4 regions of the Lysinibacillus sp. GbtcB16 genome follow, and region 4 is predicted to be linked to each of the others. Evidence: riboswitches for the same ligand, from Rfam matches in the RefSeq annotation. Region 4 holds a riboswitch; each other region holds the start of a gene.
What was found. Region 4 has a riboswitch for thiamine pyrophosphate ahead of thiT (energy-coupled thiamine transporter ThiT). Riboswitches for the same ligand answer to the same signal wherever they lie in the genome.
Positions count from the first base shown of each region.

Region 1 (3,173 bases), on a different contig from region 4:
CCACGAAATTGTAAATTAGTACGTTCAGGATCATTTAAATATGTTTTAAAAAGTGCAGGTGTTTCTCGATGAACAGCAATATCACCTACTTCTCCTATAGCAACTGGCTCGCCAAAATCGTCTATAATGTCAACGGTATTGCCTGGCGTAGGTTTACCCATCGAACCAACTCTTGCGTCCATACCAACCATAGTCCCTACAAGAAGTGTATTCTCAGTCTGACCATAACCATCTCGCACTTGTAGATGGAAAGTGTCTGAGAATTTTTTAATGACTTCACTGTTCAATGGTTCACCTGCTGAAACAGCTTGTCGAATTGAACTGATGTCATACTCCTGTAAATTTTCAAGTGCTGCCATAAAACGATATTCTGTCGGTGTGCAACATAAGACATTCATCTTAAATTTTTCAAGCAACGCTAAATATGTTGCTGCATCAAACTTTCCTTTATAAACAAATGCAGTGGCACCGCTGCCTAAAATCGCGAGAAACGGACTCCAAATCCATTTTTGCCATCCTGGTGCTGCAGTTGCCCATACAATATCATTTTCTTGTACGCCTAGCCAGTGTGGGGCTGTTGTCCGTAAATGTGCATAGCCCCAGCTATGAGTATGAACAGCAGCTTTCGGGTTACCTGTTGTGCCACTTGTGTAAGCTAAAAAGGCATGGTCTGTACTTTTTGTTGGTGTAGAACTTATGTAAGTTGTTGGTTGCTTTCGCATTTTGTCTACTAACGGCTGCCATGGTTCATGTGCATCTCCGATAACAAATTGCTGTATATTTTGTAGATTTCCTACTTGATCAAATTGCTCAATATAGGGCTCAAAGGCTACTACAGCTTTAGCATCAGCATGATGAATACGATACTCAATATCTTTTGTTCTTAGCATTTCAGAGCTTGGAATGATTGTTAAACCCGCTTTTAATGCAGCAATATAGACAATGTATGCTTCTACTGAGCGTGGTACCATCACTAAAATGACATCACCTTTAGTTAATCCATTTTTTGTAAAGACATGTGCCGCCTGATTCGCTCTTTCAAGTAAATGTGCGTAGGTGATAAATTGTACATCAGAATGCTCATTATAAATAATCAATGCGTTTTTAGTTGAATCCTTTGCATATTTTTCAAATTCATCTGTTATGTTGTACCATTCTGGTGCTACTAATTCTTGTCTATTCATGGCAAATGCCCCCTTTTGTTAAGACACATTATACTCCTTTCTTAGTATTTTCAATGGTTTACACTTGATTTAAGTAAAGTCATGACAACTATCATGCTTAGCTATATGGCATCAGTCACGTTTTGTCGATAGGAAAACTTGCTATTGAATACATACGAAAAGTATGGTACATTTTGGTCAACTAAAAGCAAGATTGCAGGGGGACTCATAAAGAGTTGAGAAGGTAAAACCTGACCCTTTGAACCTGTTAGTTAATACTGACGTAGGGAGCAATGAACATCGTTTTTTCAGATGAAAGGCTCTTTTTCGTGCATTTTTACGTAAAAAGGGCCTTTTTTGCATGCTTACGTCCACCCATAAAGGAGGACTAAAATGATTTTTCAAACAATTCGTCAACAACAACCGCTTATTCACTGTATAACTAATTATGTCGTGGCTAATTTCCAAGCCAATGGTCTATTGGCATTAGGTGCCTCTCCTGTCATGGCTGATGATAGCCATGAGGTTGAGGAAATGGTCGCCAATGCAGACGCTCTTTTAATCAATATTGGTACACTAAATGATCGAATAAAAGAATCAATGCTGTTAGCAGGAAAAAAAGCAAATACCCTTGGCATTCCTGTTATATTAGATCCGGTTGGCGCAGGTGCCACAGTTTATCGCAAGGAAACCGTACATCTATTACTTTCAGCTATTCAATTTGCAGTCATACGTTGTAACAAGGGAGAGCTTGCGGCATTAGCCAATGTGGAATGGCAACAAAAAGGTGTTGATAGTGGTGAGGGATTTATTGACATAGAGACTGAGGCTACATTATTGGCTCAACGCTACAACTGTATAGTCATTGTTACAGGCAAACATGATTTTATGACAGACGGTGTGCATAGCGAATGGATTACAGGTGGAAATTCACAAATGACTGAAGTAACGGGTACAGGCTGTTTACTTAGTGCTATATGTGGAGCAGCCTTCTCTTCAGGAGATGATCCGTACAGCCAATTAGCGGAAACACTCACATACTATAAAAAAGCAGCTGAGTTAGCATCCGCATTTACAGAGGATATTGGGGATATTCAAATTGCTTTGCTTAATGCCTTACATCGTCTTTCAAAGGAGGGTGAGGCTTCATGCATATTGTAACGACAATTGCAGGCTCAGATAGTGGCGGTGGCGCTGGTATTCAGGCTGATTTAAAAACATTCCAGGAATTAGGGGTTTTTGGCACCTCCGTTATTACAGCATTAACTGCTCAAAACACACTTGGTGTAACAGAGGTTTTCCCAATTGAAGTTGACTTTGTTGAAAAACAATTTCATGCATTACTAGAAGATTTTTCGATTACTGCGATTAAAACAGGTATGCTTTATTCCTCGGAAATTATTCAAGGTATTGCACACATTATTGACGATTTAAAAATCCCACTAATCGTTGATCCCGTTATGATTGCAAAAGGTGGAGAAAGCTTATTGCAGCAAGAGGCTATCGAGGCCATGCGCATGTCTTTACTTCCTCTTGCTACAATTGTGACACCAAATATACCGGAAGCAGAGGCACTTACGGGAAAAAAAATAAATCAATTCTCGGATATGGAGGAAATTGCTCAATGCTTTTTCCAACTAGGTGTTCAATGTGTCATCATTAAAGGTGGGCATCTCCCCAATTCGTTATATGCAATTGATTATGTATTTATAAAAAATGACAAATCATTTTCCATGCAGTCTCCTCGTATTACGACGAAAAACACACATGGTACAGGTTGTACATTTTCAGCAGCTATCACTGCTTTTCTTGGTCAAGGTTTGACCATTGAAAAAGCTATTATCGAAGCTAAAAGATTTATACAATTAGCCATTATGCATGATTTAGCCATTGGTAAAGGTCATGGCCCCACAAATCATTTTGCTTATCAGCTGCATAAAGGTGCCTGCGAGGTGAAGTTACTTGAAACGTGAAGATTTACAGCTTTATTTTATTATGGGTACAAGCAAT
Region 1 is NZ_JAGXJV010000002.1:134,888-138,060, reverse strand. Features, by position in the region: gene mbcS (acyl-CoA synthetase MbcS) at 1-1,184, opposite strand, end outside; TPP riboswitch at 1,372-1,470, shown strand; gene thiM (hydroxyethylthiazole kinase) at 1,557-2,324, shown strand; gene thiD (bifunctional hydroxymethylpyrimidine kinase/phosphomethylpyrimidine kinase) at 2,312-3,136, shown strand; gene thiE (thiamine phosphate synthase) at 3,126-3,173, shown strand, end outside.
Region 1: it holds a riboswitch for thiamine pyrophosphate, as region 4 does, so the genes downstream of both, thiM (hydroxyethylthiazole kinase) here and thiT (energy-coupled thiamine transporter ThiT) in region 4, are expected to answer to the same signal.

Region 2 (3,173 bases), on a different contig from region 4:
GCTACCGTCGTGGCTGAAAGCGAAAAAGAAGATCCGGTGTTAGCACAATGGCAATACGGTCTTGGCAAAACATTCGCATTCACTTCTGATTCAACAGGAAAGTGGTCAGGCGACTGGGCAAGATGGCAAAACTGGGGCACATTTTGGCAAACGCTTATTTCACAAATGCTCCCAAGTTATAATGATGTTGCCTATGATGTAAGAATAGAATCAGATGGGTCCTTTATGATTACAGATCCTACAAATGAAGCAGCCTTTTTAGATATTGTTGCGGTTAATGAAGCTGGTGAAGAGTTAGACACACAGCTTGAAACTATATCAGCCTCTCAGGTTCGTGCTGTAGTACAAGCTGACCCGGGGTTAATCTTCTTCCGTATCGCTGATGAAAAGGAAACGATTTATCAGGCTGGATTAAGTGTTCCCTATAGTGCTGAGTATGAACTTCTTCCTGCTAATGATAAATTAATAGAAGAATTAACCGAACAAACTGGTGGTGCTGTTTTAAAAGAACCACAAGAAGTGTTCCGTGACTTTACAAAGCGAGGGGCGGATCGTCAAAACATTGCGACATGGCTTCTCCTTGCAGGTATGCTCTTATTCTTTATTGATATTACAATAAGACGCTTTGGCTGGAATTTCCTAACGAAGCCAAAGAAAAAGGGGCAACTTGTAGAAAATCCCCCCGTACAGGCAGAAGATACGAATGTAGCACAATTATTAAAGGGTATGAAAAAACGCCAATAATTTAGTTAGATGAAAGCAGTGTGAATTATTTCGCACTGCTTTTTGTATATATGCATGGAGAGAAATCCTCTAAGTTATATCAACGACGTTCTTTAATAAAGAGAGCGGGAATTAAAATATTTTACTAGCACCGTTTTACGCAAACTGCTAGCTACTACAATACCTAAGATTGCTCCAATTGAACTTGATATTAAAAAGGCAGGCATGAAAAATAAGGCCGCTACGGATGTGCCCATAAGTATCTTTGCATAGGGTACTGCTACAAGTGATGCGAGAAGACCAGTGCCGATCACTTCACCCATACCGGCTAACCACATTTTACAGCTATATTTATAGGCAAGCCCTGCGCATAATGCACCAATAATACTACCAGGAATGGCTAACAGTGAGCCTGTTCCTGTAAGGATACGAATGATAGCCGTCACAAAGGCCACTACAACTGTAGGTAAGGGTCCAAGTATAATGGCTCCTATTACGTTAATAGCGTGCTGTATAGGGTAGGCACGAGCAATCCCAGTTGGAATGGAGATGAACGTAGAGCCTGCAACGGCAATCGCTACTAATAAAGCCATAATTGTTAATTTTCGAATAGACATGATAGGTGCGCTCCTTTTCGTTTTAGCCACTAGGAAAATGAAAAAAGCCGCTTCCTTCAAACGACAGGAAGCGGCCTTGCTTATACACTGAAAATAGCAAGAAGCGCCACTTCCCTCCGCTAGCATGAACTAGATCAGGTTCGAAGGGTCCGTATATAACCATATACGTCTCAGCCTTTAAAAGACTCCCCTAGTGGTAAAAATTTTTCTATTTTTTAGAAGTGTAACATACTTGAATCAATAGTCAATAAGCTTTGATGATTAGTGTGAATCTGGATGCATAAGCTGTGGTGCCTTTTTCAATGTCCAAATCAGGGCAAGGAAGAAGCAGGCTAATAAGATAATGGCACCAAATATATAAGGACTATTCATATTCCAGTCAAATAAGAAACCAGCTAAAGCGGGTCCAATCATATTTCCAAGACTCATATAGGCATTGTTCAAGCCGGCTGCAAATCCTTGCTCTGTTTCAGCAAGTTTTGAGATGAGTGTATTAACAGCTGGACGAATTAACGTTGTTGCCGTTGAGAAAATGGTTGCTACAACTAATATTAGTGCAAAACCTGAAACAAATAATATTAAGAAAATAGCAACGGAGGCAATAAATAAATTGACCAAAACTACTTTCATTTCACCAAAGCGTTTAAAGAGTGGCGTTATGATAAACATCTGTACGATTACCCCAAATGCTCCACCAACAACTAGAATGGTAGCAATATCGCCAGGTGAGTAATTAAATTTTTCTGTCACAAATAGGGATAAGGTTGTTTGGAAGTTAGCAATCCCAAATGAGAATACCATCATAATAATTAACATAACAAAATAAGGCATATGTACAGAGCGAGCCATCTGTTTCACCAGATTATCTTGCTTTTGTCTATTTTGCGCAGTATTTGGCTTTGTAGATGGTAATAAAAAGTACGATAAAATAGACGCTAAAATGGCGGCAGCTCCCGCCATGAAAAATGGAAAATGTAAGCTAACCTTTGCGAGGAAACCACCAATTCCAGGGCCAATCATAAAGCCGAACGACATTGCAGCTCCTAACATACTCATTCCTTTTCCGCGTTCTTCATAAGTTGTCACGTCTGCTACAAAAGCCATAATAGGAGGTGCAACAAATGCAGAGCCAAGGCCACCTAAAAAGCGTGCCAAAAAGAGCATCCAAACATCTGTAGAGAGGCCAAAACCGATTTGTGCAAGTCCTGTTAGTATAAGACCGAAAATAATTAAATTTTTCCGCCCATACAGGTCAGAAAGATTCCCAGCAATTGGAGAAAATACGAATTGAGCCAAGGCGAACGTAGCAATAAGCATGCCTAGAACTTGTCCTGCTGCTCCAAATATTCTTAAATATTCCGGCATTACAGGAATAATAATTCCAATACTCCCCATTGCGATAAACATATTAAACATTAATATATACAAAGCCGCCTTATTGGACTTCTGCTGGGTCATCGAAAAACCCCCTTTATGTAATCAAATATAGTACAGTCTATCATAAAGAATTATAGCTGGCTAATAGTTGAGATTGCTGTAACTGATCCGATCGTTAGAATGGTTTTTCAGAAAAGTTTTTTTCTCAGAAAACTTCACAATGGAATATCATCTAATTGATTAATAAACATGAATAGTTAGGGGGAAGTGAGAGCGTATAGACTTTTGCCTATAAGCAATTTTTGTTGAAATGAAATAGCGTGATAAAAGTGAATAATATTGTTTAGATGAAGCTATGATGAGCAGATGTAATGGCACGTAGAATACATGGTCTTTTCATGGATAAAGAAGTGCAAATGATTGTTAGCAATTTAAACATAGACAAAGGGATTATAG
Region 2 is NZ_JAGXJV010000001.1:246,888-250,060, forward strand. Features, by position in the region: gene KVT27_RS01220 (VWA domain-containing protein) at 1-744, shown strand, start outside; gene thiW (energy coupling factor transporter S component ThiW) at 837-1,340, opposite strand; TPP riboswitch at 1,435-1,542, opposite strand; gene KVT27_RS01230 (MFS transporter) at 1,602-2,798, opposite strand.
Region 2: it holds a riboswitch for thiamine pyrophosphate, as region 4 does, so the genes downstream of both, thiW (energy coupling factor transporter S component ThiW) here and thiT (energy-coupled thiamine transporter ThiT) in region 4, are expected to answer to the same signal.

Region 3 (3,173 bases), on a different contig from region 4:
GAGGTACAAGCAGAGGCGATTGTGAGCCTGCAATTATATCGTTTAACGAATACCGATATTACAGAGCTCCGCCAAGAACAGGATGATTTAAATAAATTGATTGCCAAGCTAGAAGGAATTTTACAAAGCGAGGCCAAGCTTGTACGTGTCATTAAACAAGAATTACTAGATATTAAAAAACGCTTCACAGAGCCGCGTCGCTCGAGAATTGAACAAGAAATAGAAGAAATTAAAATTACATTAGATGTCCTTGTTCCAAGTGAAGAGGTTGTGGTGACTGTCACGAAAGATGGCTATATTAAACGTACTTCTACACGATCCCATGCCGCTTCCAATGGTCAAGATTTTGCGATGAAGGATTCCGATTATTTATTGTATGAAGCAAACTTAAATACGCAGCATCATCTATTGTTATTTACAAATAGAGGGAATTATATTTATCAGCCAGTTCACGAATTGCCTGATATTCGTTGGAAGGACCTTGGTCAGCATATTTCTAGTATTGTGCCAACAAGTGAAGATGAATCAATTATTGCCGTCTATGGCTTTGAAACATTTGAACAACCAAATACGTATATTTTAACTGCTACGAAAGATGGACAAATTAAACGTTCACCGCTCGCAGATTATGCAGTGACGCGTTACTCGAAGCCGATTAAAACAATGAATGTTAAAGCGGGCGATGCAATGATTTATGCATCATTTATGACGGATGATGTGGAATTGCTCTTAACAACTGATACGGCGTATGCTATTCGATTCCCTATCGAGGAATTACCGGTTACTGGTGTGAAAACAGGTGGCGTTAAAGGGATTACGTTAAAAGATGGAGAAGCTTTAGTTGGGGTCAATGTTCTACAGCCAGATGAAACACAATATGTCGTTATTGTGACACAACGAGGGGCTGTCAAGAAAATGAATGTCGCAGAGGTAGAAGTAGCGGGTCGTGCCAAACGCGGCCTTAAAGTCCTAACAGAATTAAAAGCAAATCCTCACCGAATTGTCGCTGTTATTCAAGCGACAGACGATGAACAGGTTGTGATTGAAACTGAAAAAGGCGTCCAAGAATTTATTGATGTTCATGCATTGACGCGTGCTGATCGCCATTCTAATGGTTCATTTAAAGTGGATATTGCAACAGATGGAGCCATTTCCCATGTCTTAACGGCCAAAAAAGAACAAAAACCAAGCTAAAACTATGCCCAGTTTCTATCTAGTAGAGCTGGGCTATTTGTTGGAGTGGAACAACTATCTAAAAATAGCATCTTGTCATTTTAGATCAACTATGGGTATAATAATCATCGAAAAGTTCATAGCGAAAGAATGTAGGGGGGCTAGTTATGGCTAGCTGAGATTGTGTCCGATAGACACTGACCCTTTGAACCTGATTTGGCTCGTACCAGCGTAGGGAACATCTATTCAAAAAAGCAAAAGTTTTGGAGATTGATTGCAATACGTCTGGGAGGAATCCTAGGCGTTTTTTTGTTTTCCAAGCAATATCTTACCAACCGTATATTACGCTTTCTTCTGGTGACAACATTCATTCATGAACACTTTCATATTACAAACTGGGAGGACTTAGCATGAAAAAATGGTTATTTATTCTATTAGCGGCACTATTGATGTTAGTGGGCTGTAGCGACAAGGAGGACAAGCAAGCTGCTGATACAAAGAAAAAGGTGTCAGTGGTTCTCGATTGGACACCAAATACGAATCATACAGGATTGTATGTTGCGAAAAAGCTCGGTTATTTTGAAGATCAGGGCTTAGATGTTGAGATTATTATGCCAGGAGAGGCAGGAGCCGATCAGCTCGTAGCTTCTGGTAAGGCAGAATTTGGCGTGAGCTATCAGGAGGGCATTACACAGGCTCGTGTTCAGGCTGTGCCACTTGTCTCAATAGCGGCCATCATCCAGCATAATACATCTGGATTTGCTTCTGTAGCATCAAAGGGTATTACATCTCCAAAGGACTTTGAAGGAAAAACATATGGTGGTTGGGGAGCGCCACTCGAACAAGCCGTATTACAATCATTAATGCAAAAAGAAAACGCTGATATAAATAAATTAGATATTGTCAATGCGGGAGATTTAGATTTCTTCACGATGATGAAAAAAGACATCGACTTTGCTTGGATTTATTATGCTTGGACAGGGATTGAGGCAGAGCTTCGTGGGGAAAAGATTAATATGCTGTATTTAACAGACTACAGTAATCAGTTAGATTACTATACACCTGTTTTAGCAACTAATGAAAAAATGATTCAAAACAATCCAGACATCGTCAAAGCTTTTGTTGCAGCTGCATCGAAGGGCTATGAATATGCGATCGAGCATCCAAATGAAGCGGCTGATATTTTACTAGAAGCGGCACCTGACTTAGATAAGGAGTTAGTGCATAAAAGCCAAGAGTGGTTGGCTGATAAATATCAGGACGATGCTAAACAATGGGGAGAGCAAAAGTTTTCAGTGTGGGAAAACTATGCTAAATGGATGTCGAGCAACAAAGTATTAGAAGGCGAATTTGATGCTAAACAAGCGTTTACGAATGAGTTTTTACCAAAAAAGGAGGCCAATTAACATGGCAAATTCATTGATCAGTGTCCAAATCATTCCAAAGACAGAAAAGTATGAGGATGTCATCCCTTATGTAGATGCGGCCATTGCAGTTATTGATGCATCTGGTGTGAAGTATGAGGTTCATCCACTTGAAACAACGATGGAGGGTGAGCTTCCAGTGCTTCTTCAAATCATTGAGAAAATGAATGTTAAGATGGTCGAGCTAGGAGCCATTAATGTCATTACACAAGTAAAAATTTTATATCAACCAAACGGGATTACAATGGCTACATTAACGGAGAAATATCAATCATGAAACGGGCATTACAAAAAGGAAGGACGATAATTTTTATCGCCTTCCTCTTATTCATATGGGAGCTTGTTGTGCATATAGCTGATGTTCCTCCTTGGCTCCTTCCAGCACCAAGCATAATTGTAGTAGAAGGCTTTCAATCGTATCAGACGTTCCTGCCACATGCTCTGGCTACCGTGCAATTAGCTTTACTAGGACTTGCTATTGGGGTTGGCTGTGGTCTAACAGTGGCAATTGTTTTGCATCGTTTTACTTTTATTCGGTCATTATTTTATCCGATTCTCATTATGTCGCAAAACATA
Region 3 is NZ_JAGXJV010000001.1:1,837,701-1,840,873, reverse strand. Features, by position in the region: gene parC (DNA topoisomerase IV subunit A) at 1-1,194, shown strand, start outside; TPP riboswitch at 1,318-1,428, shown strand; gene KVT27_RS09215 (ABC transporter substrate-binding protein) at 1,584-2,579, shown strand; gene KVT27_RS09210 (thiamine-binding protein) at 2,581-2,874, shown strand; gene KVT27_RS09205 (ABC transporter permease) at 2,871-3,173, shown strand, end outside.
Region 3: it holds a riboswitch for thiamine pyrophosphate, as region 4 does, so the genes downstream of both, KVT27_RS09215 (ABC transporter substrate-binding protein) here and thiT (energy-coupled thiamine transporter ThiT) in region 4, are expected to answer to the same signal.

Region 4 (3,173 bases):
CCGATTTGATTTAATTTAGAGCCAGCCTTTACCTTTGTCATAGCACGATCAAAAGCATCTTTGGCAACACGACATAGTTTTTCTTTGTCTTCATAGCCATCACCAACTACAAATGAAATACCCGTGTCCGCAAAGTAGCCATCTAAAGAGCCTGAAACATCGATATTGACAATATCTCCCTCCTGAATAACACGTTTTCCTGGGATACCATGTGCTACTTCCTCGTTGACACTAATACAAGTATATCCTGGGAAGTCATATTCTCCTTTTGGTCCTGAAATGGCACCTGCCTCAGCAAACATTCGACCAGCAATTTCATCTAGTTCAAGTGTTGTGACACCTGGTTTTGTAGCAACCTTCATCGCTTCACGAATCTCTGCACAAATGCGTCCAATTTTTTTAAAAGCTTCAATTTCTTCTTGCGTTTTTACAATCATGTATAACGTCCCTTTCATCTAATATCTACTCTTTAATATAACATAACTTTTTACGCGTATAACGCTAAACGCTTTAAATATTGTATGCCTGCCTTCTTGGCAAAGTGCTAAAAGCGTTATTCTCTTACGACTACATAAAAAACCCCTTCACCAATATGAAGGGGTTGGCATTACGCTTTACGTTGCATTAGCTGTGGAGCCGCTGTGAATAATAACGCTCCCACAATGGCTGTTAATACTGTTGCGGGCAGCATATAGGTACCATTATAAATTATCGAGTAGATCCACGCATTTTGATCGCCGGCATACTCTGCAAAAAATACCGCGCCAGCAGTAGTGTGCGCTGCATATCGCAAGAAGCCTGCAAATACCGTACCTACAATAATATAAAACGCCATTTTTGTTTTGTTTAGTTGACTTGCTGCTTCCAGTAAAGGTCTGCGTACAATGGCTGCTAACCCTACAACTGTGAAAGCAACACCGTAATCTAATAAACCTTGAAGCCAGTGTACTATATAAGCTCCAAACATGGTTTGCATCACACCTACAAGCAAGCCTGTTATTAGGCCAGCTACTAGACCCCAGCGAAATGCAATTAACATAATTGGTACCATGACAAGACTAACAGAGCCACCTTGTGCCCATACTTTAAAGGAGACCTGATCAAGCACAAGGCCAATCGCTGCAAATATTGCAATCTCCACTAGCATTAATAGTCTTTTTTTGTCCATACATATTCTCTCCTTTGTTCCGATGTAGGATACAAGAGCAGGAATAGAAATGCGCTGATTTGATTCTCTCTGACACCTTTTTATTCTTAAGAATGAAAAAACGATGTCAGGACAGAGCCTCACATCGTAAAAGTGTCGGTTTCTATCCACATCCCTACGCAAGTGTTAGCTTACAGGTTCAAAGAGTCAAGGCATTACGTGCCCAGTCTCAGCTGACATCATCAGCTCCCCTTGTGGTCGTTACATCTGAATTTAATTTGAACACTTTCATTGTACGCAAAGCAAGGAATGATTACAACCTCTTCCATACTTAATTTTGAAACTTTACTGTTTTCCATGCGTAAATATTAAAAAAGGAGGTACAACTATGGAGAACCAAAAAATTTTATCTGCCTTTAGTTATCTCAGTATTTTCTTTGCTCCTTTCATCGTACCATTAATTGTTTACTTCGTTACGAAAGATGCTGACATTAAAAGACATTCTATTCGCGCATTAGTGTCCCATCTAATTCCTTTTGTATTTGGGATCTTATTTTTCATTGTTTTTGTCTTTTCTACATTTAGTTTAGACCCTACTTCAAGTAATAGTACAGTCATGATCATTTGGTTCATTTCGTTCGCCATTTACGGAATTGTCTCGCTCGGAATTGTTATATGGAATATTATTCAAGCCGTTCGAGTTATCCGCTAATGTTTTATTTTTAAAATAAACAGGTAGAAGTAATTAAAAAGGAGCTGTGTTTTTGATGAAAGTATCAAAAGTAGTGAAAACCGCTGTTAAATTAGCGCCTATTGTTATACCAATCGTAAAAAAAGTGATGGCAGCAAAAAAAGGGACAACTTCTACAGTCAGTTCTCGAAAAAAATAAAAGGAGGGCGTATTTCCTTAAACCGGAAATACACCTTCCTTTATTTTATTTCAAAATGTGTTTGACTATGTCCATTCAATGTTTTTTCGACATGTAAAACGGCTGGCATCGCTGATTTTAATTCAGGTACATGAGAGATGACACCAATCATTCGTCCAGAATCTTGTAAATCAATTAATGTGTCTATTGCTTTATTTAATGATTCCTCGTCGAGCGAGCCAAAGCCCTCATCGATAAACATTGTTTCAATATGAATATTGCCTTGGAAGCTTTGAATAACATCTGCCATTCCTAGAGCAAGGCTTAATGATGCATTGAACTTTTCACCACCGGATAACGTTTTAACATCTCGTAATTGATCTGTGTAAGCATCATATACATCAAGCCCAAGTCCACTTTGCTTTGCATGCTTTTCAAGCCTGTCTGAACGTCTAAGCTCAAATTGACCATTAGACAAATGATAAAGACGAATATTAGCTGCCTCTGTAATTTGATCTAAATAATTAATTTGAATATATCGTTCAAAGGACAGTTTTTTCGAATTTTGCCCATTTAATAAGCCATACAGCTCCTTCACTCGACCTGCCTCACTCTCAAGTAAACGAAGCTCTCTCTCTGTTTCTTCTACTTTGTTGATGAAGCTTTGACATGATTTCGCAAATCCATCTATTTGTTGAAGTTGTTTAAAGGCATCCTCATAGGCGATTCGGAGATTTTCCACAGTTGCCTCCATCTGGGCTAAATCTTGCTCCTCTTTCCCTTGAAGATGTTTTTCTCCTTCTGAAATTTGAATTTGTAACGTATGAACATGTAACGTGTAATCATTGCATGCCTTCCGAAGTTCCTCTAATTGAGTGGCACTTCTTTTCGCAGTTGCATAGTCTTCGTAGTTCACAAAGCCTGCTTCCTGCATGCTTATTGAAAACTGCTCACGCTTGTCATTCATTTTGAGCTTTAATTCTTCAAAATTCTGTTTGGCGATTTCCACCGCTAGTTTAGCATTACTGGCAGCTTCCTTCGCGGCATGTAAATCTTGCTGGCTTTCCTGCCATAATTTTTGTAAATCCATTTTCTGTTTACTAACATCGGTAAGTGTTTGTTTTAATTGCTGTAAGGTTGGAATAGTTGTTGGCATT
Region 4 is NZ_JAGXJV010000007.1:48,799-51,971, forward strand. Features, by position in the region: gene map (type I methionyl aminopeptidase) at 1-437, opposite strand, end outside; gene thiT (energy-coupled thiamine transporter ThiT) at 608-1,168, opposite strand; TPP riboswitch at 1,303-1,410, opposite strand; gene KVT27_RS19065 (magnetosome magnetite crystal formation protein family) at 1,536-1,859, shown strand; gene KVT27_RS27105 (hypothetical protein) at 1,912-2,037, shown strand; gene KVT27_RS19070 (AAA family ATPase) at 2,078-3,173, opposite strand, start outside.